DNA from 2 places in the Clostridium sp. HCS.1 genome. Region 2 is predicted to be linked to the other one. Evidence: a T-box and tRNA genes for the amino acid it is inferred to sense, from the RefSeq annotation. Region 2 holds a T-box; the other holds one or more tRNA genes.

Region 1 (16,035 bases), 1.2 Mb from region 2:
CGCTGCAATTTCAATATTAAATTCCCTTCTAAGTTCAAAAAGGATATTTAATAAACAAACAGAATCAGGACCACCAGATAAAGCAACTAAAACTTTATCTCCATTTTCTATTAAATTATTTTCAATTACAAAAGCCTTTACTTTGTTTATCACAACATTACTCCTTAGTAAAATTATTTTAATATATACTATAATAACCTTAACAAACTTATCTGTAAATAAAATTTCTTAACTATTTTTTACAATATTGTAATATAAAATATATCCTATAACACTACAAAATATTCTCCCTTTTAAAATAGAAAATGTTTTCCAAAAATAATCTGGAGCCGTTTATAATCAGCTCCAGATTAATATTTTTCATATAAAACCTTTCTAATATACTGAATATATTTTAGAAACTAATACTGTCATATCATCCTTAACCTTACCATTACTTAAAACCATAGCCTTTTCAAGAATATCTCTAGATAATGCAGCTGGATTAGTATCTGAATATTCTAGGTATTCTTCAAGCCATGCATAACTTCCTATATTATTTTTATCTATATCTAAAACTCCATCACTAATTGCTACTATAATATCTCCATGCTTTAATTTAAATTTTTCAGTTGTTAAATCTACAGAATCTAATATTCCAAAAGGCAAACTATTAGATTTAATTACCTTTATATCCTTGCCTCTTTTTATAAAGCTTACAACGCCTCCAATTTTTATAAATTCAGCCTCCCCAGTATATAAATCTACTATATTTAAATCCATAGTTGTAAATTTCTCATCTTCATTAAATTTCATTGCCATTATAGAATTAACAGTATCAATGGCTGTTTTTTCACTAAATCCATTTTCTATAAACTTCTCAATTAATCCTACTGCTAATCCGCTTTCCATTCCAGCCTCTGGCCCTGATCCCATTCCATCACTAATTATGTTTATATAAGTTCCATCACTAGTCTTAGAAAAACTATAGCTATCTCCAATATATGTCTCTCCATCCTTAGCCTTAATAGCTGCATAAGAAGTCATATGATACTTAGGAGTTTCTTCTATAATTACAGTACATTCTCCAGTATCAGGATTTATTCTAGTTCCTTCTTTAGATATTGATACTGGAACCTTAACTAAAGTATTAATTATAGGTAATATCATTTTAGTACAATATCTTTCATCTTCAGTATTATTAGTTGAAACTTTTATTTTCATCCTTCCATGTCTATCTAAATAAGAAAATACATCTGAATAATCAATTTTATTTCTATTAAAGGCTTTTCTTAATATTTTATCTATTTCAAAACAAATAGAAATATCCTTTTCAAAATCTCGTATCATACTCTCCATTGTATTAGATATATTATTAATGTGATTTGCTATTATATTCCTACCTTCACTTAGTCTAGTCTTTAATGCTTCATTTACAGTATAATTATTAACTATCTCTTGAGCATTTTTTATTAAACTCCTAGTTTTAACACACCTTTTATCTAAGGTTTTAGGAATATAAATATCATTATTTTCACAGCTACATATTAGTTCTGTAAAGCCTTCAAAGGTTGAATGTAAGTTTCTGTCCCAACACCTTTGTCTAAGCTCACAATTGTAACAAACTCTATCAGCTAAGCTTTCTACCATTGCTGTGCCTTTATTATTTAAAGATAAAATGTCATTTTCACCTAAATTTAATATAGATGCTGATAAGGTTGATAAAATAGATTTCATAGAACCTAATCTATCTATAAACTCTCCCTTTATTCCATTTAAATGAATATCATTTATAACTTCAGCCTTTTTTTCTTGATTAAATTCACTATTAATACTTTCTATTAATGTCTTTGGAATTAAGATTAATATCATCACTGAAAACAATACCTCTATTCCTCCATAAACATTAAAGGAATTTGAGTACATCCATACTATAAAATAAACAACTCCATAGGATAAAGCAGAAAAGACTCTACCAACTTCTTTAAAAATTCCAATTATTAACCCACATAAGCTATATAAAGTTATAGCACTTACAATATCTCCATTAGTTATTCCTATAATAAGACCCATAGACACTCCTATGGCAGATCCTATTCCAGATCCCCCTATATATGCAAAAATAGCAACAGAAGAAAGTGCTAGAATATTTCTAACTTGTATATTAAATATATCTAAACTTCCTACACCTGCAATTAATAAGCAAATTAAAATCCCTATACTAATTATTTCTTCTGTTGAGAAAAAATAATTACTTTCTAATTCATCTACACATCTTAAAGCATAACTTATCATATATTTAACTGGAACTATGCTTAAAACCTTTAACAAAGAAAATACTATGTTAACTTCTATAGGTTTATTATTTACAACAATGTTATATATAATAAACACAGAAAAAACCAAGAAAAAAGTAACATAATCCCTCTTTTTAATTTCTAATTTATTACAAACCTCCATATATCCTATTACTAGTACAGCTGCTATTGAATAACTAACAGCTCCCTCTAAGGTAGCTGATATAGATAAATACCCTAATATAGTTCCTAGTAGAGCTACTAATATACTTGTAACATCTTCTCTCTTTATACCTATAAGATACGCAATACCAAAAGGTGCTATCCCCATATCTATAGTTGCTGACAATAGAACTCTACTAAGTAAAAATCCCATTACCAGGGATATAATCAACCTGAAAGCTGTCCCTTGAAGCTTTATTTCTCTTTTTTTCTTGTTATCCACTCTCTTATAAGTTGATATGTTAACACCATATTGCATTTTCTCTCCTCCATCTTTCCATAAAATGTAATTTAGATTATATCACCTTATAAAAAAATTATGTGTCGCAAGATGTATAGTTATTATTTTTTCGTAGTACAATATTATGTAAATTTCCTTATTTAAATAGCCCTTTTTATTCATAAAGTTCTAAATAATAAGTTTTTGTATTATTTAACCTTTTTCTTTTGAAAATAAATTTGTCAGTATTACTTAATTTTTGAAGAAATATAAATAGAAAAAATTAAAGATAAAAATATAATGCATGTTCTTCTTTGATAAGCTTCAAATCTAAAAATATAATATATATTTTTTATTTATAAAATAAAAAAAAGTACTTAAGTTATACTTAAGTACTTTGGTGCTGAAGACCGGAATCGAACCGGTACGGTATCGCTACCGCAGGATTTTAAGTCCTGTGCGTCTGCCTGTTCCGCCACTTCAGCGTGTATGGTAGCGGAAATAGGACTTGAACCTACGACACCTCGGGTATGAACCGAGTGCTCTAGCCAGCTGAGCTATTCCGCCATATTTTGGTTGCGGGGGCAGGACTTGAACCTACGACCTTCGGGTTATGAGCCCGACGAGCTGCCAACTGCTCCACCCCGCGATATTAAAAGCTAAATTCAACTTGGTGCTGAAGACCGGAATCGAACCGGTACGGTATCGCTACCGCAGGATTTTAAGTCCTGTGCGTCTGCCTGTTCCGCCACTTCAGCCTATATGGTAGCGGAAATAGGACTTGAACCTACGACACCTCGGGTATGAACCGAGTGCTCTAGCCAGCTGAGCTATTCCGCCATTTTTGGTTGCGGGGGCAGGACTTGAACCTACGACCTTCGGGTTATGAGCCCGACGAGCTGCCAACTGCTCCACCCCGCGATAATTAAGTTGAATTTAGCTTGGTGCTGAAGACCGGAATCGAACCGGTACGGTATCGCTACCGCAGGATTTTAAGTCCTGTGCGTCTGCCTGTTCCGCCACTTCAGCATGTTTTTTTCTGTCGCCCCTCAGCGACAAAATTAATTATATATTATGTTTTATATAGTGTCAACATCTTTTTTTGATTTTTTATTTGATATTACTTAATTTTATTTGTAAATTCTTTTTCTTACAAAGCATAAAGGACTATTTCAATTAGTAAATAGTCCTTTATATAGATTTATATATTAAATTTATATGATGTACTTTATTATCTGTTATTAGTTTTTTCTTGAACCTTTAGATTTAAAATCTTGCTTCTTCTTAACATCTTGCATTCTTTCTTCACTGTCTTTTAAGAACCTTGACATTATATCTTCGAAATTGCCTGTATTAGAGCTAGTCTTTTTACTTTCTGATGTCCAATCTATTTCTACAGGTTTAATTGATTTTTTTTGTACATTTGCTTGCTTTATTGACAAGCTTATCTTCCCATTATCATCAATAGATATCACTTTTACTTTCACCTTATCTTGTTCCTTAAGGTGCTCTCTAATATCCTTAACAAATGAATCTGCCACTTCTGAAATGTGAACTAGTCCTGTCTTTCCTTCTATTTCAACGAAAGCTCCAAAACTAGTTATATTAACCACTGTACCTTCTAATATGTTTCCTGCCATCAAGGTCATGTTACAAAGATTCCTCCTTAAAAATTAAATAATATATGTTATTATAATAATAACCTCTTTTAAATAGTTCTAAAACATATTTTTTTAATTTTGCTGCTGAGAATCCACAACTTTTTCTCCATCTTTAATCATACCTAGTCTTTCTCTTGCAAGTTTCTCAAGATATTCATTAGATTCATTAGCTTTTTTAAGATCTGATTCTAATTTGAAATTTTTATTCTTAAGTTCTTGTAATTCTTCCTGGCTATTAATAATGTCTGCTTGGATTCTTCTAATAGTAATTTCTTGCTTTATATAATTAGCAACAAAAATAACAAAAATAATAACTATAATTAATCTTTTAAGAGTTAGTTGCTTTTTAATTGCTCTCACCCTCTTTAAAATATATTATACAATATATTTTAAACACTATAAATATTTTATTCAAGTTATTTTTTTATGTTCATAGTTTTCCTATCATTTTTTACCAGAAATACTATAATATATTATCTTTATTGGATATACTGCATTTTTAAAAGTTATCCTAATAATTTTAGCAATTCTATTAATTATATATTTCTCTATTCTAAAGACTGTAGGGCTTATAAATTTCAAATAAAGGATTAAAGTTAAAACCATAAATATATATACATAAGGACCTAAGAAAGCATAATTGGTATATAGTAAAAAGGTAAACACTATAACAGCGGTAAGAATCCAAAATAATATATCTTCGATTATTACTATTATTTTAGGAATCCTAAATCCCCTTATTATATTATATAAATCAAATAATATGCCAACTAATATTCCAGCAAGTATGGAATATACTAATATGTCAATTTGAACATCTAAAGATAACGGCATATCATTTACCTATTTAAATAATTTAGAAATTATACTTTCTTTTTCTTTTTTTATTTCCTTACTACTATATACTATTGAAGCTACATTCCCAACTATTATTACATCGCCATTTTGTACATCTAGCTTATTCATTTTTAGTTCTGACCCTTTAATAGTTAAAAACCCTAACTTTGTATTTAATAAAATCTTCTCATCATCAAAACTTATAACTTCTTCTACCCCTGTAAGTGTTAACTTTTTTCTATTTTCTAAAACTATATTACCCCTAGGTTCTTCTAGTTTATTTTCACTTTTCTTTTCCATCTTATCTCCTCCACATATTCTTTATAAAAATATATGAAAGAGATATAATATTTATTCTTTATCTTCTTCGCCTTCTAATATCTCATACATTTCTTTTGCATTTTCTTTTCTTACATGTTCAGCTATATTTACAATTCTTGCTTTCAGAGTTCTGTTTGCAAATTGTATTTCTATAATGTCCCCCTCTTTAACTACAGTTGAAGGTTTAGCTATTTTCCCATTAATAGAAACTCTGTCACCTTCACAGACTTCTTTAGCTACAGTTCTTCTTTTTATAATTCTGGAAACCTTTAAATATTTATCTAATCTCATATTTACTCTCCTTAAACCTTATTGTTTATTAAAAGAACCCCAGTAAACTGGGGTTCTATTTATACTATTTATTAACTTTTTCTTTAAACTCTTTTCCTGCTTTGAATACTGGAACAGTTGAAGCTGGAATGCTTATTGTTTCCTTAGTTCTTGGATTTCTACCTTCTCTTGCTGCTCTTTCTCTAGTTTCAAAAGTACCAAATCCAACTAATTGAACTTTTTCTCCCTTTTCTAATGCTTCTTCAACGCTTTCTATAAAAGCTTTTAACGCTAATTCAGCATCCTTCTTAGTTAATTTGCTTTTTTCTGACATGCTAGTGATTAATTCTGCTTTATTCACAATTACATCCTCCTTAAATAACCCGTGTATATTTTAGTAGTTAACCATTTCTGTTAATATGTACTATAACTACATTCTCTTATTATATATCGTCTTTTTGTGCTAGTCTATAACATTATGATTTTTTTGTTATAAAAGCTATTTTTTACAATAAGTTAATTATAGCATAGTATAAATCACTATAATACTATTCTTCAAAAAATTTATAAATCCTTCTTTATTTTATTAAATTCTTTGTTTTTTTGCTTCATTCCAAAGTTTATCCATTTCTTCTAAGGTCATTTCATTTAAATTTTTATTATTTTTTAATGCCTCTTCTTCAATAAAAGAGAATCTATTTATAAATTTTTGTATAGTTAAATTTAATGCTTCTTCTTCATCTATATCTAATAGCCTTGCTACATTAACAGATGCAAATAATAAGTCCCCTACTTCACCTTTTATTTTCTCCTTATTATTGGATTTATATACATCTAATACCTCTTTTAATTCTTCTTCAACCTTTACTGAAGCCTCTTCTACCCTATCCCAATCGAAGCCTACTTTAGCCGCCTTCTTTTGAACCTTATGAGCCCTAACTAAAGCTGGAAGCGCCTTTGCTATAGCCTTCATTTCATCAGTGATAGTATTATGGCTTTTTTCTTTTTTCTTAAGTTCTTCCCAATTATCTACAACCTCACTACTATTTGAAACTTCTACACTTCCAAAAACATGAGGGTGTCTATAAATCATTTTATTACATATAGATCCTATTACATCATAAATATTGAAATATCCATCATCCTTACCTATAGATGCATGGAAAACTACATGTAATAAAACATCTCCAAGTTCCTCTATCATTCCATCTATATCATCGTTATTTATGCTATCTACTAATTCATAAGCTTCTTCTAATAATTGATTTTTTATACTTTCATGGGTTTGCTCCATATCCCAAGGACAACCATTTTCTCCTCTTAAAGTATCAATTATTTCAACTAAATCATTAAAATCCTTCTTATTACCCATATCCTTTGGTATATAAATAGAAGTTAAATAGTCTATATCTTCCTGCATATCAAGTTCATAAATAGGTATTGTTCTAATAGACTCTTCTCCCTCTATACCTGCAGCTCTAACAAAGTATATCTCTGTATCATCATTGTAATAGTCTAATAATCTCAACTTTACTTCTGATGCTATTAAAGGATTGTATACCTGCGTAATTATAGTTCCTATTCTCTTATCTAAAACTTGATTTCCTATATCAAAAGCATCAATAATTTTTAGTCCTTCAATTGGATCTATTTTTAATACATCCATCATTGCATCAATAAAACTTACAGCTGGCACTATTTCATATTTAATATTTTCACTATCACATAAGCTAATAAGATTAAATACTGATTTTTCTGCTACTAGTGGATGGCCAGGGACAGCGTAAACTATTTCTCCAAATTCCTTATGATTTTTCACTATGTCACTAGCTATATTTTCATAAACTTCATCAAAATTATCTGAAGTCTCATAATAATGATCGTATGTTTTAAATCTTTCTACCTTTGATTTTAAGTAGTCTACAGTAGGATGTTTTTCAGTTCTAAAAAATATATTTTCTCCTTCTTCTAAAGCCCTAACTGCACCAATAGTTAAGGCATCTGGTGCTCCTGGTCCTAAACCTATTATTTTTATCATTAGGTTCTCTCCTTACTAATTAATTTTTTACAAATTTATTTTTTATTTCATCTATACTAAATATTCTAAGTATCACTATTAATATTACATATATAATAATACCCAAAAATATAGATAATAAGCAAGAAGAAGTATTGCTATTAGTTTTAATAAATATTAAATTATATGCAACTAATACGCCAATAATCATAATAGAAGCTGCAATAATAGGTTTTATAAAAGATTTATATACATTTAGTCTTAATTTTAATCTTTTTCTTAAAGAAATTAAATTTAATATAGTTGCCACTAAATACGCAGAAATACTGGCTATAACAGCCCCATATATATTAATTTCAGGTCTAGGAACTAAAATAAATGTTAATATTACTTTAACTATACATCCTATAAATAAGTTAATGATAGGCCTAATATAATGACCTATTCCTTGCATAATGGATGTAGTTGTTTGAGTTAATATTATAAAGGGTACTGATAATGATAAATACTTTAAAATTAATATTCCATCATATCTTCCTGGAAATATAACCTTCATTATAGGTCCTGCAAGGAAAAAAAGCCCTAATGTACAAGGCATAGCTATAAGCATGGACATTTTCATAGCTAATTGTACCTTAGACTCTAACTCATCTCTCCTGTTCATTACATACTTCTCTGCTATTATAGGTATAAGTGCAGTTCCAAGCGCCATGGATAAAGTTAATGGAATGTTAGTTATTACATTAGCTTTACCTGTAAGTTGTGCATAAAGAATAGTTGCTTTTTCTGATACTAAGCCTGCTTGTAATAATTTTTGAGGAACTAATATAGAATCAATTAAACTCATTATAGTCCCTACAGTTGCTCCTACAGAAATAGGTAATGCTATTTTTAATATGGCTGAAAGCACTTCTGGGTTACTTCTAACCTTCCTATTCCACATTTCTTTTTTAACTTTTTTATACTTTTCATGCAGATAACTTGCTCCTATAACTCCTCCTGCTGCTGCCCCAAAGGCTGCTCCCCCTGCTGCATACTCTATACCCTTAGGTAAAAGTAGGATAGCAAGTCCAACACCTATTATCACTCTTCCTATTTGCTCTAATATCTGTGAAACCCCTGAAGGCGTCATATTTTGAAGCCCTTGAAAAAAGCCTCTATATATAGTCATAATAGAAATTACAAAAGGCGCAAAAGATATCCCTATTAAAGAATAATAGGATTTCATATCCCACTGAACAAAATTAATAATAGGTTTAGCAAAAACAAATAATAAAAGACTTGTACCAATTCCTAAAACCATCATTAAAATTGTAGATTCCTTTAATGTTACAAATATGCCTTCTATATCTCCCTTTGCTTTCTTCTCCGAAATCATCTTTGAAATAGCCACAGGAACTCCTGAAGCCATAGCAACGAAAAACATATACAGAGGATATGACATTTGATAATATCCCACACCTTCATCCCCTATAAGCATAATTAGTGGCCATCTAAAGAATAATCCTAAAAATCTTGCTATTATCCCTGCCATTCCAAGTATTAAACTAGCTTTTATTAGAGATTGTTTCTTCATAAAATACCTCCAAACTTTTATTGCTTTAATAATTTTTATTTTAAGTTTAGAGGTATTATTACTTTTTATTGATAACTTTATATTTTATTAATTAATTTATGTTTATTGTTCCATTTGTTTACCTAAGAAAGCTGAAGCGGTTTCAGATAGCTTTAATTCTAATTCCCCTAACTTTTCACCTGGTTCCTTTGATAAGATAATAACTGCTCCTATTGCATCGCCTTCTGCTATTATAGGAGATATTACTTGGCTAGTATACTTTCCAGCTTCTTCATCACTATTTAATGGAATTGTTTTGCTTTGATCTGTTATCAAAACTGCTTTTCTCTCTTCCATTACTTTTTCTAGTTCCTGACTAACCTTTCTTTCAATATACTCCTTCTTAGAGCCTCCACTGACTGATATAAACGCATCCTTATCTGCTATTAAAATAATATGTCCAATTGCTTGTTGTAAACTTTCAGCATATTCTTTCGAAAAATCAGTTAATTCCCCAATAGGTGAATATTTTTTTAAAATTACTCCACCTTCTCTATCAGTGAAAATCTCTAAGGGATCTCCTTCTCTAATCCTTAAGGTTCTTCTTATTTCTTTTGGTATTACAACTCTTCCTAAGTCATCAATACGTCTAACTATCCCTGTTGCTTTCATTATTACGAGCTACCTCCTTAATTAATAATTAGTTGCAATATTATTATTTGACTTATTAGAAATTTTATACCCATATAACCAATTTTTATTTAATCAAAAAAATATTAGGTAACTTAAAAGAAAAAAGGAATTAGCTAATCATAGCTAATTCCTTAAAATTTTTTATAATCTATTTTCGTATGTTTTAACCTTATAGTCTTTCTTCCATTGTTCAATAGAAGAAGTATATATTTCATTTTTCTTTTCATTTTCTAATGTAGTCTTTATAGAATCCTTTGATTCATCAAGTGTCTTTTGTTTAATATCCGTAACCTTTATTATGTGATATCCATAAGTGCTCTTTACAGGTTCTGAAACTTCACCTTCATTTAATTTCTTGAAGGCTTCTGTAAATTCTGCAACATATTGAGTAGTATCATAGGTTACAGTTCCTAGGCTTCCACCATTTTCAGCAGTTCCTGTATCTTCTGAATTTTCCTTTGCTAATGTAGCAAAATCTTCTCCATTTGCTGCTTTTTCTCTTATTTCTTTAGCTTTTGCTTCATCTTTTATTAAGATATGAGAAACTGTTGCACTCTTAAAACTATCTAAGTGTTCATCATAATATGTCTTAATTTCTTCATCTGAAACAGATACATCCTTAAATAATTCTTCAGTAACATTAGTGCTTATTAAACTATCTTGGATGTTTTTATTTAATTTTTCTCTATATTCATCTAAAGTCATTCCTGCATTTGTTAAAGCAGTATTAAAGGCTTCTTCTCCACCAAAAGTTTCCTTTTGACTTTCAATATACTTATCAGTTTCAGCTGCTACTTCTTCTTCAGTTGGAAGCACTCCTAGCTCTTCAGCTTTCTTATACATAATCTTTTGTTCTACTAGCAAGTTTATTGCTTGAGTTCTTAATTCTTTTACTTGGTCCGCTATTTCTGCATTTGTATCGTAATCAGAACCATATTGTTGTAAATAAGGATCTGCTAACTCATCAACTTCCCCTCTTGTAACCTTAAGATCTCCCACCTTTGCTAGCACAGTGTTTTTAATTGACTCTGGTGTCCTTTGTATCATTTCGCATCCAACTGCTGAAAAAGCAAATATACTTAAGGCTCCCGCAGCTATTATTCTTTTAATTTTAACCAATGATGTTCCCTCATTTCTATTTAATTTGTTAAGCCATTTAATTATATACAAATAGTATATCAATATTGTGTCAGTTATTCAATTTCTTAATTAACTTTAAATATTTTTAGTTAAGTTATCTAATATTTCTTTAAATAAGCCTAAAATTTCTTCTTTTTTCACTTCAGAAATTCTAACACCAAAATACGGTTTTTCTCCAAACATTAAGAATAATTTATCCTTATAGTTTTGTAGTAGATATTTATATATCTTATTAAGATTAGTAGTTCCATCTGCAAATATAAATTTAATTTCCTTTGGTGTTTCCTTAATTTCCTCAATTGAAAGCATTTTTGCTCTACTCTTAATATATGCTATATCCATTAAATTATAAACAGGATCTGGAATTTCTGAATATCTATCTTCAAGCTCCGATTTAATATCCATATAGTCATCTAAGCTCTCTATAGCTGCAATTTTCTTATAAATTTCTATCTTTTGAATTTCATCTTCTATATAAGTTCCTGGAATATACGCATCTACTTTTATGTCTACTGTTGTTTCAATAGGTTCTTTTTCTATTTCACCTTTAATTATCTTAATAGTATCTTCTAACATTCTGCAATATAAGTCATACCCTATAGCTGCCATATGACCATGTTGTGCTGAACCCATCATATTACCAGCGCCTCTAATTTCTAAGTCTCTCATAGCTATTTTGAAACCAGAACCAAGTTCAGTAAAATCTTTAAGAGCTTTTAATCTCTTTTCTGCAACTTCAGTTAAAATCTTATCTTTAGTATACATAAAGTATGCGTATGCTATTCTATTAGATCTACCTACTCTACCTCTTAATTGATAAAGTTGAGATAGTCCCATTTTATCTGAATCATGAATTATCATAGTATTAACATTTGGAATATCTATTCCTGTTTCGATTATAGTCGTACACACTAAAACATCATAATCCCTATTCATAAAGCTTACCATTTCAGTCTCTAACTGTCTTTCTGTCATTTGCCCATGAATAATTCCAATTTTACATTCAGGAATTAAATCCGCTAAATATTTAGCCATATTTTCTATGCTTTCTACTCTATTATAAACATAGTAAACTTGACCTCCTCTATTTATCTCTCTTAGTACAGCATCTCTAACTAATTGATCATTTTGCTCTACCACATAAGTTTGAATAGGGTATCTTTCCTCTGGAGGAGTTTCTATTACAGAAATATCTCTAGCTCCTGTTAGTGACATATGAAGAGTTCTTGGTATAGGTGTAGCACTTAATGTTAATACATCAACATTTTTCTTTAAATTTTTAATTTTTTCTTTTTGTGCAACTCCAAATCTTTGCTCTTCATCAATTATTAATAATCCTAAGTCTTTAAAAACTATATCTTTGGATACTAATCTATGAGTACCAATTAGTATATCTACATTTCCTTCCTTAGCAGCTTGAAGTGTTGCTTTTTGCTCTTTAGCACTTCTAAATCTACTTATCATATCTATCTTCACAGGGAAATCTGAAAATCTCTTAAGCATATTCTTATAATGTTGCTCTGCTAATATAGTAGTTGGCACTAAGAAAGCAACTTGTTTTCCATCCATAACAGCTTTAAAGGCAGCTCTAACAGCGACTTCTGTTTTACCATAACCAACATCACCACAAAGAAGTCTATCCATTGGCTTATCTGATTCCATATCCTTCTTAATTTCTTCAAGAGATGTTAATTGGTCTGGTGTTTCCTCAAATGGGAATTCATCTTCAAATTGCCTTTGCCATTCTGTATCTTTGTTATATTTATATCCCTTTAATGTCGCTCTAGTTGCATATAGTTTAACTAAATCTTGTGCAATTTCATTTATAGATTTTCTAACTTTAGCCTTAGCCTTACTCCATTCAGCACTACCTAGCTTATTTACCTTAGGAGTTTTTCCTTCTGAACCTATATATTTTTGAACTAAATCTAATTGGTCAACAGGAACATAAAGCTTATCTCCTTTATCATAAACTATATCTAGGTAATCCCTTTTATGACCACCTACTTCAATTTGCTTTATACCCTTGTAAACACCCACACCGTGATTAGCATGAACAACGTAGTCTCCTAATTTAAGTTCAGCAAAGCTTTTTATCTTGCCTATTCCTTTTTTATTAGATTTTCTCTTTGATATTTTTCTTTTAGCTTCACCAAATACATCCTTATCAGAAATAACGCATAACTTTAATTCAGGATACTCAAAGCCTTTTAAAAGGTTTCCGAAGGTAATAACTACTTCTCCTAATTCTATAGAATTTACATCATCTCTATATACACTTTCAATTTCTCTATCTCTTAGTGTATTAACTAATCTTTCTCCTCTTGGTCTTGTACCTGATAATATTACTGTTCTATATCCCTTAGATTTTTTATCTTTTATATCTTCTATTAATAAATCTAACTGGCCTTGATAGCTATTTAAGGTTATAGAATTTAATAAATATTTTTTATTAGGTCTTAATAGCTTACTATTAATATCAAATACATCTAAAGTAATTGCATTCTGTAGTTCTAACTTTTCAATTAATTCTTCTTGATTTAGTAATAAATTAATTTGTGAAGGTAATATTCCTCCTCTTTGAAGAAAGGCTTCATAATTTTCTTTAAATTCAAAGTAAGAACTTTCTAGCTTTCCTTCACACTTTTTCAAGTCATCAATTACATATATATAATTTTTTACATAGTCAAAAAAGCTATCTGTCCTTTCATAAAAGTAAGGCAAATAACTATCTACTGTTTCAAAAGTTAAAGTTTCACTTAAAGATTCCACATTAGCTTTAACTATGGCTCCAAGCTTCTCTATTCTTTCATCATCAGATTTTCCCTTAGATTTGATTTCTTCAAATTCCTTTAAAATATTTTCTTTTCCTCTACTTAAGGCTTCCTCGTCTAAAATAACTTCTTTTGCTGGAAATATTTCCATAGAGTCAACCTTTTCAATACTTCTTTGTGATTCTGTATTAAAAGTTCTTATTGAATCTATAGTATCACCAAAAAGGTCTATTCTATATGGATAGGTTGATATAGGTGGAAATACATCTAATATTCCTCCTCTTAAAGAAAATTCTCCTTTTCCTTCAACGGATTCAACCCTTTCGTAACCACATTCTAAAAGTTTCTTAGATAGCTCCTTAAAATCTACTTCATCATCTACACTTAAAGTTATATTATATTTATTAAACAACTCTTTAGGTGTATAAACTGATGTTAAGGAGTCTACTGATGTAACTATTATCTTTTTATTATTATTTAATATTTCTTTAATTACCTTTAATCTTGCCCACCTTAAATCTCCTGAAATAGCATCTATATTATAAAAAACTACTTCCTTTGCTGGAAAGTAATAAATATCATTAGTATAAAAACTTAAATCCTCATATATATTTTTTGCTTCCATATCATTATTAGTTAAAATAATCATAGGAGAATCTACTTCTTCATAGATACCAAATATACTATAACTTTTACCTGAATCAGATAGTCCATTTATATTTATAGGAAATTTCCCCGCCTTTATACTAGCTATTATTTCATTAAAAGTTGAGTTTTCACTTAAAGGTTGTAATACCCCCTTTAATCTCATTAAAATACACCATCCTTATTACTCATTTTTTGACAGCTTAAATCCATTTAATTCATTCATAGCTGCTTTTGCTCCATTTTTTATTATTATTTCTACTGCCTTAATTGATGCGTCAATAACCTCTTTTAAATCTTGTGCTTCTTCTTTATTAAATCTTCCCAAAACATGAGAAACTAAATCACCTTTAGGTTGTCCTACACCAATTTTAATTCTTGGAAAAACATCTGTGCTCAAATTGGCTATTATACTCTTTATTCCATTATGGCCACCAGCGCTTCCTTTTTCTCTTATTCTTAATTTTCCTATTTCTAAGCTTATATCATCATATATAACTATAATATTATTATTATCAATTTTATAAAAATTAATTACTTCTCTAATACTTTCTCCACTTAAGTTCATATATGTAGTAGGTTTTAGTAAAATAACCTTTTTACCTTCTATAAAACCCTCTCCAAATACACCTTTAAACTTTGATTTATTTAAATCTATACTATATTTTCTCCCTAGAGAATCTATAGCTTCAAAACCTATATTATGCCTAGTTCCATCATATTCTTTACCTGGATTTCCTAGACCTACAATTAAAAACATAGTAATTTGTCCTCCTAATGAATCTTTACATATTTTATATTATACTAGTTTTTTACAATAATAAAAGACCTTTAAAAGAAATAGCAACCTTAGACAAGAGTTGCTATTCCTTGATATTACTTAATATTATATCTATTTCTATAATCTTTCCAGATCTCATTACCTTACAGGTTACAGTATCTCCATTCCTCTTATTTTTAACCATCTCTGATACTTCTTTAATATCATTAATTTTTTTATCATCAACTTCAATTATTATATCAGTTGGCCTTAATCCTGATTTATATGAATTGCCATTTTTATTTACTTTAGTAACATATATACCGCTATAATTTTCTGAATCATTAACCTCAATGAATTCCCCTTTATCTATTCCTAATATATACTTTATTTCATTAGTATAATTAATTATCTTCTCTACCGAACTTAAATCTATAGAATAATACAGGCCCTCAATATTCATATCATCAGTTATTTTTATACTTGCAATTCCTATAAGTTCACCTTTTAAATTGCTTATAATTCCTCCAGTATTAAATTTATTTATTGGAGTGTTAACTTCTATTAAATTATATTTTTTATTATTAACTTCTAATTTTCTGTTTGAAGATGTAATAATACCTGGTACCATATTATCTATGTAT
Region 2 (16,035 bases):
AGCTATTCCTTCATCTATTCTTTTTCTTATAGAATCCTTTGTAATATCTTTTCCATTGAAAGTTATACTTCCTTCTTCAATAGATCTCATACCTGTAATAGCTTCAACTAACTCTGTTTGGCCATTTCCTTCTACTCCAGCTATACCTACTATTTCACCTTTTCTTACTTCTAAATTAAAATTCTTTAATCCTAGAACTTTTTTATTATTTTTAACTGATACATTTTCTAATCTTAATACTTCTTCACCTGGATTAGCTTCCTTCTTTTCTACTTTAAAGGATACTTGTCTTCCAACCATCATTTTAGCCATATCAGCTTCTGAAGTTTCTTTAACATCCACAGTTCCAATGTACTTACCTCTTCTAATTACAGTACATCTATCAGCTGCCTCTTTAATTTCCTTTAATTTATGAGTTATTAAAATTATTGATTTACCTTCATTAATAAGATTTTTCATAATTTTTAATAAATCTTCAATTTCTTGAGGTGTTAATACTGCTGTTGGTTCGTCAAATATTAATACTTCTGCATTTCTATAAAGCATCTTTAATATTTCAACACGTTGTTGCATACCAACAGATATATCTTCAATTTTTGCATATGGATCAACATTTAGACCATAAGCTTTAGATAATTCTTCTATTTTTTTGGCAGCACTTTTTATATCTACTGATAAAAATTTCTTTGGCTCCATACCTAAAATAATATTTTCAGTTACAGTAAAGTTTTCAACTAATTTAAAATGCTGATGAACCATACCTATTCCTAAGTCATTAGCTACATTAGGACTTGAAATTTTAACTTCTTTTCCATTTACTTTAATTACTCCTGCTTCTGGACTATACATTCCAAATAGCATTCCCATTAATGTAGATTTCCCTGCTCCATTTTCTCCCAAAAGAGCATGGATTTCTCCTTTTTTAAGCTGCAATGTAATATTATCATTTGCCACAATACCTGGAAATTCTTTACGGATATTAAGCATTTCTACTACATAACTCATGAGCATCCTCCCTACGTCTTTTTTTAAATATGTTATAGTTAGATTATCCTATTATGTAAAATTAATCTAATTTTCTCTTAATATGAGAAAAAGACGGTATTCCGCCTTTTTCTTTTTATATCTAGCCGCAAAAATTATTTAATTAAATTGCCTTGTTCAGCTTTAATTTCAATTTCACCATTTTTAATTTTGTTATATACTTCATTTACTTTTGTAGTAGTATCCGCACTTAAGTTTGGATTATTTTCTGGAAGACCTACACCATCATTTTTAATATCAAATGTTAATGTCTCTCCACCTGGGAAACTTCCATCTAGATCAGCTTTAATCATATCATAAGCTGCTGTGTCTAATTTCTTCATTGCAGAAGTTAATATTACAGATTTATCTCCATCGTACTTACCATCTTCATATTGGTCAACATCACACCCGATTACCCAAGCTTCTTTTCCAGATGCAATTCTTGCCTTTGCTTCATTTATTACCCCAATTCCTACATTACCAGCTGCTACAAATATAGCTTTAACTCCATTATCATACATAGTAGCTGCTAATTGTTGGCCTGCTGCAACATCATCAAAGGTACCTTGGTAAACAACATTTTCTGATTTAATGCTCATATTAGTTCCTAAGTTTTCATTAGCGTAATTAACACCTTGTTGGAATCCCCAGTTAAACTTTTGAACTGAAGGTATTTCCATACCACCTATAAATCCTAAGTCACCTTCTTTTAATTCAAGAGCTGCTGCTACACCTGCCATAAATCCTGCTTCTTGCTCTGCAAAGAAGATAGAAACACTATTTTCTCCAACTTTTTCTACTCTGTCATCTCCAGTTTTACCGTTATTAGGAGAACCATCAATAATTACAAATTTTGCGTCTGAATATTTGTCTTGTGCATTAAATATTGCAGTCTCAAATTTGAATCCAGGTGCTAATATAAATTTGTATCCTGTATCATAAAGGTTACCTATCTCCTTCATGTAATCTGCTTCTGTAGTTCCAGATGGTCTTAAATAGTTACTATCTATTCCCAACTCATCCTTAGCTTTTAAAATACCTTCCCAAGTACCTTGGTTAAAAGACTTATCGTCTATTGTTCCAGAATTAGTAACCATACCTACTTTAAGATGTGATTCAGCTGATTCTGCACTATTACCACATCCTACTAATCCAGTAAGCATAAAAGCAGATAATACTAACGCTATTGCTTTTTTCTTCATAAAAATCCTCCTAATCTTTAGTAAATTATTATTTTATCCTTCGAATTTTCAAAGAAATTATACAATATATAGTACATAATTTCAATAAATAATATATCACTTTAACACAAATATAACACTTATTTCATGTTTATATTCTAAAAAAACTTAATAAAACAGCTATTATAATTGAAGGCAATAAATTAGATACCTTAATTTTAGTTACTCCTAACATATTTAATCCTAGTCCAATTATTAATAAACTTCCCACAGCAGTCATATTATTTATAGCAATATCACTTAAAAAAGTTGATAAAAAGCTTGCTGCTAAAGTAATACTTCCTTGATATATAAATACAACTATTGCTGATAAAGCTACTCCTATTCCTAAAGTGGATGCAAATATAATTGAGCTTATTCCGTCTAAAATAGATTTAGCGTAAAGAGTACTATGGTTATTATTTAATCCACTTTCTAATGACCCTACTATAGCCATTGCCCCTATACAAAATAAAAGTGTAGCTGTAACAAATCCCTGAGCTATAGATATATTTCCATTATTTTTATTAAAGCTTTTTTCAATAATTTTGCCTAAATTTTCAAGTTTATTATCTATATCTATAATTCCCCCAATAAATGCACCTACTGCCACAGATATTATCATTACTATTGTATTATTTCCTTTAAGAGTTCCAGATATACCTATATAGATAACACATAAGGCCAATCCATTCATTATTGTATTACTTACTTTTTCATTTACGTTTTCCTTTAGAAACAATCCTATAACGGACCCTATAACGATAACTAAACTATTTACTATTGTACCTAAAATATTAATCACCTCCATTTATATATTTCAGTTTAAATTCAAAGAAAAAACTCCTTTCGGAGTTTTTCAGACTGCTGACAAAGTGTCAGCAGTCTTTAATTTTATACAAATATGTAATATAATTTTAAATATATTAATTTATTACATAGAGGTTTTACTAATGATAAACAAAAGAAAAGAATCACAAAATCAAATGGAAGTGGTTATGCTAGAGCAATTAGTTCCGCAAGACCATTTATTAAGAAAAATTGACAAATACATAGATTTTTCATTTATTAGAGAATTAACTAATGATTTGTATTGTCATACAAATGGTCGACCAGCAGTTGATCCAGTAGTACTATTTAAGATGTTATTTATAGGATATCTTTACGGCATACGCTCCGAAAGGCAACTAGTTAAAGACATAGAAGTTAATTTAGCTTATAGATGGTTTTTAGGATATTCAATTACTGAGAAAATTCCAGATGCATCAACAATAAGTCAAAATAGAATTAGAAGATTTAAAGGTACTGATATTCCACAAAAAATATTTGATAATATAGTTCTTCAAGCTATGGGAAAAGGGCTAGTTGGTGGTAAGATTCTTTACTCTGACTCAACACATATAAAAGCTAATGCTAATAAGCGTAAGTTTGAAAAAGTTGAAGTACAAATAACGCCTAAAGAGTACATAGAACAACTAGATATTGATGTAAATTTAGATAGAGAAAATCATAATAAAAAACCTTTAAAACCAAGAAAAGAAAAACAAGAAACAAAGCAAATTAAGAAAAGTACCACAGATCCTGATAGTGGATATATGATGAGAGATAATAAACCAGAAGGATTCTTTTATTTAGATCATAGAACCGTAGATAGTAAAAATAATATTATTATGGATGTACATGTTACCCCTGGTAACGTCAGCGATAGCGACCCAATATTAAATAGAATAGATAGAATTGAAGAAGTATTTAGTATAAAGCCAAAATATCTTGGTTTAGATGCAGGATATTCAACTAACCCTATTTTCAAGGGGATTGTAGATAGAGATATAACACCAGTAGTTGCATATAGACGTTCTCCTCATAAAAAAGGAATGTACACCAAAAATAAATATATTTATAACTATGATAAAGATATCTATATTTGCCCTAATAATGTTGCACTAATATATAAAACTACGACTCGCGAAGGCTATAGAGAATATCGATGTTTTGAAGAAATATGTATGTGTTGTCCTCATAAAGATAGATGTCTTGGAGAAAAAGCTAAATATAAAATAATTAGACGACATGTTTGGGAAAATCATAAAGATGATAATAAGAACTTTCTTAGAACTGAGAAGGGAAAGGCAATTTACGATAGAAGAAAAGAAACAGTTGAGCGAAGCTTCGCAGATTCAAAAAATCTGCATGGGCTTCGCTATGCTCGCTTCCGCGGATGCGAAAAAGTGTCCGAGCAATGCCTACTAACTGCAGCAGTGCAGAATATGAAAAAGATAGCAACAAGACTATCTTTGCTATTTTTAGATTATATTCATATTATTTTTGATGATATTTTATATATAAGTTTTATCCACAATTAATAATATAAAAACCCTCTGTTTTTTAACAGGGGGTTTTTCAACAAGCTGAAAAACTCCTTTCGGAGTTTTTTAACTTATTTAATTAAATTACCTTGCTCAGCTTTAATTTCAATTTCACCATTCTTAACTTTATTGTAAACTTCATCTACCTTTGTAGTAGTTTCAGAACTTAAGTTTGGATTATTTTCTGGAAGACCTACACCATCATTTTTAATATCAAATGTTAATGTCTCTCCACCTGGGAAGTTTCCTTCTAATTCATCCTTAATTATATCGTAAGTTGCTATATCAATCTTCTTCATTGCAGAAGTTAAAATTATTGATTTATCTCCATCGTATTTACCATCTTCATATTGGTCAGTATCAACACCAATTATCCAAGCTTCTTTACCTGCTGCTGCTCTAGCTTTTGCTTCATTAATAGCACCTACACCTACACCACCAGCTGCTGTAAATATTGCTTTAACACCATTATCAAACATAGTAGCTGCTAATTGTTGTCCCGCTGCTACATTATCAAATGTACCTTGGTAAACTACATTTTCTGCTTTTATAACCATTTTAGTGCCTAAGTTTTCATTAGCATAGTTAACACCTTGTTGGAATCCCCAGTTGAATTTTTGAACTGAAGGTATTTCCATACCACCAATAAATCCTAAACTTCCTTCTTTTAATTCAAGAGAAGCCGCTACACCCGCCATAAAACCTGCTTCTTGTTCTGCAAAGAAAACTGCAACTGCATTATCTCCTACTTTTTCTACTCTCTCATCTCCAGATTTTCCATTGTTAGGAGAACCATCAATTATTATAAATTTAGCATCTGCATATTTATCTTGAGCATTAAATATTGCAGTTTCAAACTTAAATCCAGGAGCTACTATAAATTTATATCCAGTATCATAAAGATTACCAATTTCCTTCATGTAATCTGCTTCTGTAGTTCCTGCTGGTTTTAAATAATTACTATCAATTCCAAGTTCATCTTTAGCTTTTAATATTCCTTCCCAAGTTCCTTGGTTAAAAGATTTATCGTCTATTGTTCCTGCATCTGTTACCATACCAACTTTAAGTTGTCCCTCTGCTGATCCTGATTTGCTTCCACAACCTATTAAACCAGTTACCATTAAAGCTGATAAAACCATTGCTATTGCTTTCTTCTTCATGTAAAATCCTCCTAAGTATGTATCTAATTATTATTTTTCGAATCTTCAAATTGATTATACAGCATATAATTCGTTATTTCAATTATTTTTTCTATAAATCCATTATTATTTTTCCAAAATATTCGTGTACTCTTTTTGTATAAAGTGTATACTATTCATTTTTTGTTTTCAGATATTTACATAAATTCTTTAAATGTTTCTTTAAAGGAATCTATATTCATTGGAAATATTCTAATTCTTTTTAATGAATGCAAGCCATCACTAGCATTTGATATTCCATATTCAGTTGTCACTGCTGCTTTAATTCCTATCTCCTTTTCAACTTCTATAGTTTCTTCATCATATTTACCTACAGGATAGCAAAGAAAATTACTATCTACTCCAACTTTTTCTTTTAATGCTTTTCTACCTTCTTCAATAATCGCAATTTTATCCTCTCTAGATATATTTGTGAATTCTATATGTCTTGAAGTATGATTTTCAATTCCCATACCATTCTTACTCATTTCTTTAAGCATAGAAGAATTCATGTAATAACTATCTACATCTGTAATATTTGTTATTATAAAGAATGTACCCTTCATATTATTTTCTTTTAGTATTCTATAGGCATCTGAGTAATTATCTGCATATCCATCATCAAAAGTTATAGCAACTGGCTTTTTAGGAACATAGCCCGTTTCATAAGCCTTTACTACATCCTCTAATAACATTGGTGTAAATCCATTTTCCTTTAACCATTTAACTTCTTCTTCAAATTGTTTTACTGGAACTAGTAAGCTATTATTTGGATCAGAATCAGAAATTGAATGATACATAAGTATTGGAATTCTTACTGAACTTTTATCTATATTTATATAATTCTCCTTTTCCTTTTCTTCTATCTTCTCCTTTTCATGGATTATTTCTTCATTCTTCTTATCATCGCTATTATCATTCTTTAAATTCTCATTCCTATATATAGCTTGAATTTTCATTATATATTTATTCTCATAAATATATTTCCCAACAAAGACTATTAATATAATTAATATTATTGCTGATATTATCTTTGTAAATTTCACCATTTTATTTACCCCTTTTTATTAATATAAACAAAATATACCTTTACATATTTTGTTTGTCAATCCATTATAATCCATAAATTCTTTATGATTTCTTTATTTTTTCTTAAATCATTGTTTAAAATGTTTTATTTTTGTATAATTAATCTAAAATATTATTTAAGGAGTGTTTTTATTGTTTGGATACGTAACTCCTCTAAAAGCAGAACTTAAAGTAAAGGATTTTACAAGGTTCAGAAGTTACTACTGTGGCTTATGCCTTCATATAAAAAAGGGAGCAGGAAATCTACCCAGAATGGTTTTGAACTATGATATGACATTTTTAGCTGTACTTTTAGATTCATTATCCATAAAAGAACCTGATTTTGAACTTAAACGTTGTATTGTTCATCCAATAGAAAAAAAACCTGTTGTTATGAACAATGATGCTCTTGAATATTCAGCTGCAATGAATTTGACACTATATTATCATAAAATTAAAGATGATATAGAAGATGATAATGATATAAAAAGTAAGGTGCTAGAAAAAATTCTTTATCCTTATCAAAAGAAAATTAATAAGTCTATAGATGATATAAATATTATTATCAAAAATAATCTTAAAGAATTAAGAGAACTTGAAAATAATAAGAACTTTTATTCTATAGATGAAATATGCCATCCCTTTAGTGATATAGTAGGAAATATTCTTAAAGGTTATCCTAATGAATTAATTAATGATAGTGAAGAATTAAGAAATTATTTATATAGTCTAGGCTATACATTAGGTAAATGGATATATTTAATTGATGCCTTTGATGATTTAAAAAAAGATATTAAAGATAAAAAATTTAACCCTATAAATTTTTTATATAACAATAATAATTCATCCTTTGAAGAGCTATTGCCTTTAATTAAAGATAGAATTGAATTTACTATACTTAATTGTAGTTATAATTGTAAGGATATATTAGAAAGGTTACCTTTAAAAAGGAATGAAGACATACTAAAAAACATTTTAGAACTGGGAATGATGGAAAAATACTTAGGAGTTTTAAATAATACTAGTGAAGATAAAAGGAGTGACAAATAATGAACCCATATGAAGTTCTTGGATTAAAACCTGGTGCAAGTCAAGAGGAAATAAAAAAAGCATATAGAAATTTAATTAAACAATATCACCCTGATCAATATGGTGATAACCCATTAAAAGAATTAGCAGAAGAAAAGGTAAGAGAAATTAATACAGCTTATGATATGTTAACTAAAAATTCTAACGGAGCTTATGACAATTCTTACAATAGCTCTTATAATAGTTCTTACAATAGTTCAAGTTATACAAATAATAATTCTAATGATGCATATGCTTTATCAGAAATCAGAAGGTTAATTCAATCAAGAAACTTTGCTGAAGCAGAAAGAAGATTAAACTCTATTCAAACTAGAAATGCTGAATGGAATTTCTTATATGGAGTAATATTAACTAATAAGGGTTGGTTTGACGCTGGTCTAAACCATATTCAAACTGCTGTTAATATGGATCCAAATAACTTTGAATATAGGCAAACATTAAATTCACTACATCAAAGAACTTCAGCCTATAGTGGAAACTACTATAGAACTACTGGTAACTCTTCAGCAAATGCATGTGATTGTTGTATTAATCTTTGGTGTTTAGACTCACTATGCGAATGTATGGGTGGAGACCTTATAGGATGCTGTTAATAGGAAATAGGTGGTGTTTAATCTATGAAAACTAAAGAAATTACTTTAAGTGGAATTTTAACTGGGTTAACAATAGTTATTTTATACTTAAATCTACTATTACCTATAAGTACAATAAGTATACTTACTTTAGCCTCTCTTTTAGTTCCAATTGCTTTAATTAGAGGCTCCATGAAAAGCGCTATTTTGGTTTATGTATCTTCATCTATTATAGGTTTATTTATACTTCCATTAAATATTATGATTTTATACATACTATTTTTTGGAATTTACGGAATAGTAAAGTTTTATATAGAAAAGATAAACAAGCTACCCTTAGAGATTTTTATAAAAATAATATTTTTTAATATAATATTATTTTTATCATTTTTTGTATTTAAAACTTTTATACCAATTGAAATAACTAAACTTCCTATAGGGATATTCTTAATAATAGCAGAGATAGTTTTTTTAGTTTATGATTATGCATTAACATTATTAATATCTTTTTACTTACAAAGAATTCATCCAAAACTATAAAGGGGCTGTAATACAGCCCCTAATTAAAAATTTTTCATTTTACATTGTGCCACAGCACATTTAGTCTAAGAAAGAAAATAAAATTTCTAATCCACCTTCAATAATTATCCCAATAGTTCCTAAAATTTTTTCAAAAATTTTATATTTCTTCTTTTCTACTTTATTTTGTATTTTATTAGATTTTATTCTATCACTTGGATCAGTTGTATAATAATAAGCATCTTCATAACTCTTTATTTCGTTGAAAATAATTTTATTTTCATCACTACTCAAAACTCTCTCCCCTAACCATTACTTTTAAATTTATACTTCTATTTTATTAAAGGTCTTTTTGTAAAATACTGCAAATACAGTTATTGTCGTTAAAGCCGCTATAATATCAGAAATAGGTTCTGCTGCTAGTACAGCTGCTAACTTATTGCCTTCACTAACAAAGGTTGGCAATATAAATATTAAAGGCACTAATAAAACTACCTTTCTAAGTAAAGCCATAATAAGTGATATCTTCGCTTGCCCTAAAGCAAGAAAAGTTTGTTGACATGCTATTTGAGCTCCAAAAATTATTATTCCACCAAAGAATATTCTAATACTCCAAGCTGTTATTTCCACAAGTTCAGGCTTATTATTAAATATGCCAACAAAGAACCTTGGAAATATCATTAAAGCACTCCACATTAAAACTGTGTAAACTAAGCAACTAGATAATAATAATTTAAATGTTTTTTTAACTCTTTCTATTTTTTTCGCGCCAAAATTATAACTTATTATAGGCTGTGCTCCTTGTGATAACCCTAAAAGAGGTAAAGTTACAATTTGCATAATGCTACTCATAATAGTCATTGCACCTACTGCTAAATCTCCTCCATAAATCTGAAGCTTATTGTTAAGACTTACTAACACTAAGCTTTCTGTAGCTTGCATAATAAAAGGAGATACTCCTAAAGCAGTTATAGGTAATAAAACCTTAAGCTTTGGAACTAAATACTCTTTTCTTATCTTTAATATACTCTTTCTTCCAAAAAGGAAAATTAATACCCAAACTGCTGATACAAATTGAGAAAATATAGTTGCAAGTGCTGCACCTTTTACTCCTAAATTAAAAGTAAAAATTAAAATAGGATCTAAAATTATATTTATAATAGCACCTATAACAACTGTCATCATTCCAATTTTAGCAAAGCCTTGAGTATTAATAAAAGAATTCATACCAAGAGCAATTTGAACAAAGATTGTTCCAATTAAATAAATACTTAAATAATCAACTGCATATTTAATAGTTGATTCACTAGCACCAAAAGCCCATAATAGCTTTTCTTTAAAAATGAAAAATCCAACTGTACAAATTATTCCTATTATCACTAGTGTAGAAAAACTATTACTTATAATTTTTTCTGCACCATCGTTATCTTTTTCTCCCATTTTTATTGCAGCTAGAGGTGCTCCTCCCATGCCAATAAGAGCTGAAAAAGCAGAAATTATCATTATTATGGGAAAAGCTACCCCTACTCCTGCCATTGCAATTTCTCCACTTGTCATTCTTCCAATAAATATTCTATCAACTATGTTATACAGAACATTAACAAGCTGAGCAATAATTGCTGGAAAAGCTAAACTTACTAATAACCTTCCTACTGAACCTTCTCCAAGATTCTTCTTAACTTTAGTCATATATTAATCTCTCCTTCTGAAAAGTATTTTCGCTTTTAATCTACGATTATTAATTTATACTTATTTCAACAAATAATACTACTATTAAAAGAAAAATCTTTAAAGAATTTCCGAGAAAAATTCAAATATATTTTACACTATTTCCTTACCAAAGGGCATTAAAGATAGTTTAGCCAACTTTAAAGATTGTGCAGCAAATGGTATTCCAACAATTGTTATGCATAAGAACAATGCACTTATTAAATTAGCTACACAAAGCTCAAAGCCACCAAATACTATCCATAACAAATTAGCTATTAAACTTACCCCACTATCATTAGTAGTGACTACTTTTTTTCCAAAGGGTGCTAATTGTAATGTTGCCATTTTAAAGCATTGTTTTCCCACTGGTATTCCAATTATTGTTATAGACCACAAACAACCTAAAACAAACCATCCTAAAGCATTAAAAAAGCCACCAAAAATAAACCAAATAATATTTCCCAAACAAGACAAAAAAATCTCCCCCTTTTTTATTACTAATTATAAACTACTTATCTTAATTGAACTAAAGCACAATTTTCTATTACATTTATTCCATTTTCCTTGCAGTAAGTTAATATTTCTTCACTTTCTGCACCTGGTTGTACTAACACATTTTTAATTCCTAATGAATTAGCTTCTTTTATATATTCAATTCCTAATTTAGAATTAATACATAAATCTATTGCATCAATCTTATAAGGCACTTCCTTAATAGTTTTATAAACTCCTTCTCCCCCCTTAGGATGAACTCCACTTACTGTATATCCCTTATCTTTAAATTTATTCAAAATCCTATATGCATACTTTGAACTGTTAGTTACATCACCTATGACAATCCAATTTTTTTCTTTAATTAATTCTTTTATATCCATAATAAACCTCCTCAATTACTCTTTAGTTATACTATATACAAATACTCTATATTCATCAACTATAAATGTTGACTTATAATATAATAAAATATATAATTGTGTATATTAAAATTATATATTTGGCTATGAGTAGGAGTAGTATTATAAGTTTTATGCTTTAGAGAGCTGTTGGTTGCTGAAAAACAGTGCATAGAATATAAGAACTTGCCTATGAGCTTACTTGTTAAAAGCAAGTACGGGTGACCCCCGTTATATTTTTGAGTGAGAAAATTTATATTTTCTAATAAGAGTGGTACCGCGAATATATCCTTCGTCTCTTAATTGAGATGAGGGATTTTTTTATTCTTTTTACAATCAAGAGTTATTTTAGAGGAGGATTAATAATGGCTAAATACGGAACTTCCATTGATAAGAAGTGGCAAGATAAGTGGGAAGAAACTAATCTTTATAAGTTCGACCCAAATAAGGATGGAGAAAAATTATATGTACTAGAAATGTTCTCCTATCCATCAGGTAGCCAATTACATGCAGGTCATTGGTTTAACTATGGACCAGTTGATTCATGGGCTAGAATGAAGAGAATGCAAGGATATAATGTATTCCAACCAATGGGCTTTGATGCTTTTGGACTTCCAGCTGAAAACTATGCAATAAAAACTGGAATTCATCCGAAGGATTCAACTGATAAGAATATTGAAACTATGGAAAAACAATTAAAAGCTATGGGAGCTATGTTTAACTGGGAAAATGAAGTTATAACATGTCATCCTGATTATTATAAATGGACTCAATGGGTATTCTTAAAATTATATGAAAAAGGCTTAGCATATAGAAAGAAAGCTCCTGTAAATTGGTGTCCATCTTGTAACACAGTTTTAGCAAATGAGCAAGTTGTTGAAGGTCTTTGTGAAAGATGTTCTACAGAAGTAACAAAGAAAGACTTAACTCAATGGTTCTTAAAAATTACTGATTATGCTGATGAATTACTAGAAAAATTAGATACTTTAGATTGGCCTGAAAAAACTGTAGCAATGCAAAAACACTGGATTGGAAAATCTACTGGTGCAGAAGTTACATTTAAAGTTAAAGATTCAGATTTAAAATTTGATGTATTTACAACTAGAGTTGATACTTTAAATGGTGTAACTTATGTAGTATTAGCTCCAGAAAATCCATTAGTTGATGCCCTTACTAAAGCAGAATATAAAGATTCGGTTGAAAACTATAAAGAAGAAGCTAAAAAGCAATCTGATATAGAAAGACAATCCTTATCTAGAGAAAAAACTGGTGTATTTACAGGATCTTATGCAATAAATCCTATAAATAATAAAGAAGTACCTATTTGGGTTGGGGATTATGTATTATCAACTTATGGTACTGGTGCTGTTATGGCTGTTCCAGCTCATGATGAAAGAGATTTTGCTTTTGCAACTAAATTCAATTTACCAATTGAAAGAGTTATTACTAGTAAAAATGGTGAAAATGAAGAATTACCTTATTGTGAATATGGCAAATTAGTTAATTCAGGTGAATTTGATGGACTTACAACTGAAGAAGCAAAAGAAAAAATCGTTGAAAAATTAGCTTCTATGAATCTTGGATCAGCAAAAGTTAATTATAGATTAAGAGATTGGCTTGTATCTAGACAAAGATATTGGGGTGCACCAATTCCAATAATACATTGTGATGATTGTGGAACAGTTGCAGTTCCAGAAAATCAATTACCAGTTGAACTTCCATACGATGTTGAGTTTGCTCCAGATGGAAAATCACCTCTTGCAAAATGTGATTCTTTTGTAAATACAACTTGTCCAAAGTGTGGAAAGCCTGCTAAAAGAGAAGTAGATACTTTAGATACTTTCGTTTGCTCATCTTGGTATCAATTAAGATATCCAGATAGTAAAAATACAGAAAAAGCCTTTGATAAAGATATAGTAAATAAAATGCTTCCTGTTGATAAGTATGTTGGCGGTCCAGAACATGCTTGCATGCACTTATTATATGCTAGATTTATAACTAAGGCTTTAAGAGATATGGGATACCTAGACTTTGATGAGCCATTTAAATCATTAACACATCAGGGTTTAATACTTGGACCAGATGGATTAAAGATGAGTAAATCAAAAGGAAATACTATTTCTCCAAATGATTATATCTCTGAATATGGTTCAGATGTATTTAGAATGTATTTAATGTTTGGATTTGCATATGTGGAAGGTGGAGCTTGGAGTGATGATGGTCTTAAATCTGTTGCAAGATTTGTAGATAGAATTGAAAGATACCTTGAAACTGCAAGAGAAGCAATAGAAAAAGGTGAAAATAACAAAACTACTATGGATAAATCAGAAAAAGAATTAAACTTCTGGTTACACAATGCAATTAAAGGTGTAACTGAAGATGCTGATAAAATGCAATTCAATACTGCTATAGCAAGAATGATGGAATTTGTAAATGCTTTATCTAAATATCTACAAGAAGATGTTAAGAACTTAGAATTCTTAAAGAATACTTGTATTGACTTCTTAAAGATATTAGCACCATTTGCTCCTCACTTTGCTGAAGAACAATGGAGTTTACTTGGATTAGAGTATTCAATCTTTAATCAAGCATGGCCAACATTTGATGCTAAAGCTTTAGTTAAAGATGAAGTTGAAATTGCAATTCAAGTTAATGGAAAGATAAAAGCTAAGATTAACGTTCCTACAGATTTAGATGAAGAAGGAATTAAGGCTGCTTCATTAGCTAATGAAAATATAATAGCTGCAACTAAAGGCAAAAATATAGTTAAAGTTATTGTTATTAAAGGAAGATTAGTAAATATAGTAGTTAAATAGAAAAAGGCACACACGTGCCTTTTTTATTTATTAAATTTTGATTTTTTCAAAGTAAAGTACAATAATACTATTGCAATTAATGTTATAGCTAATCTTATATAATTTTGCTGGATATTAATTAAGTCATAACTAACTAATGCTTCTAAAGCTATAGAAGGAATTTTTCCAAAGAAAGTTGATATATTAAAAATACTTCCATTAACATTACTAATTGAAGCAGCTAATGTTACTAGACCTGATGGGATAAATGGAATTAATCTCCCCTCAAAAATCAACAAGCCTACTTTTCTTCCTTCCCCTTCTACTATTGCATTTATTAGTCTATGTTTATTTTTTATACTTTCTGCACTCTTTTTAAATCCTAATCTATATACTATAAAAGTTATGTATCCACCTATGACTTCACCTAATAAAGATATTATAAAGCCTAAGATTGGTCCAAAAAACACTATATTTGCTCCAGTAATAAATATAGATGGAATAACTCCTAATAAAGCAATTATAATGCTTATAAGTAAAGATATAGGAATTGAATACATACTATACTGTTGAAATAAATCAACTAAATCATTTAAATTAAACATATCTATAATTTAATAATCTAACACTTCTTTAAAATCAGCTAACACTTTACTTACTAATCTTTCATCAAGTTGCTTATAATATTTTAATAAATTAGCTTCTTGAAGTGCTCCGAATATATTCTTGCTAATTTCCATCCATAATTCAGGTATGTATACCCATACTATTTCTTCATATTTACAACTTAAAAGAAAATGCTCCAGTCCCCAAAATAAGTACTCTTCTATTTTATGTATTTCATTGAATTTTATATAATCATCTACTACTCTAGGATGTAATTTATATTCATAAATATCTACGTAAAAATAATTAAATTCTTCACTACTAGCTTCAAAAGCATCTTTATTTATTATTTTTATCTTTTCATTATCTTCAAAATTTGAATAATATAAATCTATAACATCCTTTTCTTGCTCATAAACTATAATTTCATCTACATTTGACTTTTTTGCTAATTCTTGAGCTACGTATCCAAGACCTAAACCAACTATTCCAACTTTTCCTTTAGCATATTTTATAAACATATAGGAGCTTTCTATTTCAATAGGTGATATTCTCATCCAAATATTATCAGGTCCTTGTAGTTCTATAATATCTGTATTTATTCTACCTTTTCTTCTACACATGTATCCATCTATAAAATCACTATTGTTACTTTTTTTTATTATTTCAAAGTTTCCAATCCTTCCTTCGGATATGGAATCATTATACTCTTTAACTTTATCATATATATAATTATTATCGTACGGTTTCAAAATAAAACACTCCTTCTAATTAAATGTCAAGTACTTATAAATATAATTATATTTATGATGTAATATAATGACAATAACTATTTATAAAATTTTACTATGTTTTGCATAAAAAAACACTTGATATTTAAACTTACTATGTTATACTAGTGATATAAATTATCATTTAGAAATAGAAGGTGAAAATATGGATAAGATTTTAATAAGTGAAGAAGCTTACCAAGAATTCAAAGGATTCTTAGAC

Evidence for each region. The T-box of region 2 lies ahead of leuS (leucine--tRNA ligase). A T-box ahead of a tRNA ligase gene usually reads a tRNA of that ligase, here a tRNA-Leu.
Region 1: it has a tRNA-Leu gene. The T-box ahead of leuS (leucine--tRNA ligase) is inferred to sense a tRNA for this amino acid. The anticodon was not compared.

Annotation. Positions count from the first base shown of each region.
Region 1 is NZ_CP170704.1:216,589-232,623, reverse strand. It holds gene tilS (tRNA lysidine(34) synthetase TilS) at 1-153, opposite strand, end outside; gene spoIIE (stage II sporulation protein E) at 376-2,757, opposite strand; tRNA gene ACFYH6_RS01105 (tRNA-Leu) at 3,117-3,203, opposite strand; tRNA gene ACFYH6_RS01100 (tRNA-Met) at 3,209-3,285, opposite strand; tRNA gene ACFYH6_RS01095 (tRNA-Met) at 3,292-3,367, opposite strand; tRNA gene ACFYH6_RS01090 (tRNA-Leu) at 3,390-3,476, opposite strand; tRNA gene ACFYH6_RS01085 (tRNA-Met) at 3,482-3,558, opposite strand; tRNA gene ACFYH6_RS01080 (tRNA-Met) at 3,564-3,639, opposite strand; tRNA gene ACFYH6_RS01075 (tRNA-Leu) at 3,661-3,747, opposite strand; gene ACFYH6_RS01070 (S1 domain-containing RNA-binding protein) at 3,960-4,367, opposite strand; gene ACFYH6_RS01065 (septum formation initiator family protein) at 4,452-4,739, opposite strand; gene yabQ (spore cortex biosynthesis protein YabQ) at 4,824-5,213, opposite strand; gene yabP (sporulation protein YabP) at 5,223-5,516, opposite strand; gene ACFYH6_RS01050 (RNA-binding S4 domain-containing protein) at 5,568-5,828, opposite strand; gene ACFYH6_RS01045 (HU family DNA-binding protein) at 5,893-6,168, opposite strand; gene mazG (nucleoside triphosphate pyrophosphohydrolase) at 6,394-7,845, opposite strand; gene ACFYH6_RS01035 (polysaccharide biosynthesis protein) at 7,865-9,400, opposite strand; gene spoVT (stage V sporulation protein T) at 9,503-10,051, opposite strand; gene ACFYH6_RS01025 (peptidylprolyl isomerase) at 10,214-11,191, opposite strand; gene mfd (transcription-repair coupling factor) at 11,288-14,797, opposite strand; gene pth (aminoacyl-tRNA hydrolase) at 14,816-15,391, opposite strand; gene ACFYH6_RS01010 (S1C family serine protease) at 15,495-16,035, opposite strand, start outside.
Region 2 is NZ_CP170704.1:1,400,571-1,416,605, reverse strand. It holds gene ACFYH6_RS06690 (ABC transporter ATP-binding protein) at 1-1,005, opposite strand, end outside; gene ACFYH6_RS06685 (BMP family lipoprotein) at 1,140-2,228, opposite strand; gene ACFYH6_RS06680 (DUF554 domain-containing protein) at 2,359-3,042, opposite strand; gene ACFYH6_RS06675 (IS1182 family transposase) at 3,200-4,609, shown strand; gene ACFYH6_RS06670 (BMP family lipoprotein) at 4,684-5,772, opposite strand; gene ACFYH6_RS06665 (polysaccharide deacetylase family protein) at 5,949-6,839, opposite strand; gene ACFYH6_RS06660 (DUF5685 family protein) at 7,012-7,908, shown strand; gene ACFYH6_RS06655 (J domain-containing protein) at 7,908-8,540, shown strand; gene ACFYH6_RS06650 (hypothetical protein) at 8,565-9,059, shown strand; gene ACFYH6_RS06645 (hypothetical protein) at 9,120-9,332, opposite strand; gene ACFYH6_RS06640 (MATE family efflux transporter) at 9,363-10,727, opposite strand; gene ACFYH6_RS06635 (YccF domain-containing protein) at 10,860-11,222, opposite strand; gene ACFYH6_RS06630 (CoA-binding protein) at 11,261-11,623, opposite strand; T-box leader at 11,740-11,944, shown strand; gene leuS (leucine--tRNA ligase) at 12,007-14,457, shown strand; gene ACFYH6_RS06620 (VTT domain-containing protein) at 14,481-15,041, opposite strand; gene ACFYH6_RS06615 (hypothetical protein) at 15,051-15,794, opposite strand; gene ACFYH6_RS06610 (HesB-like protein) at 15,979-16,035, shown strand, end outside.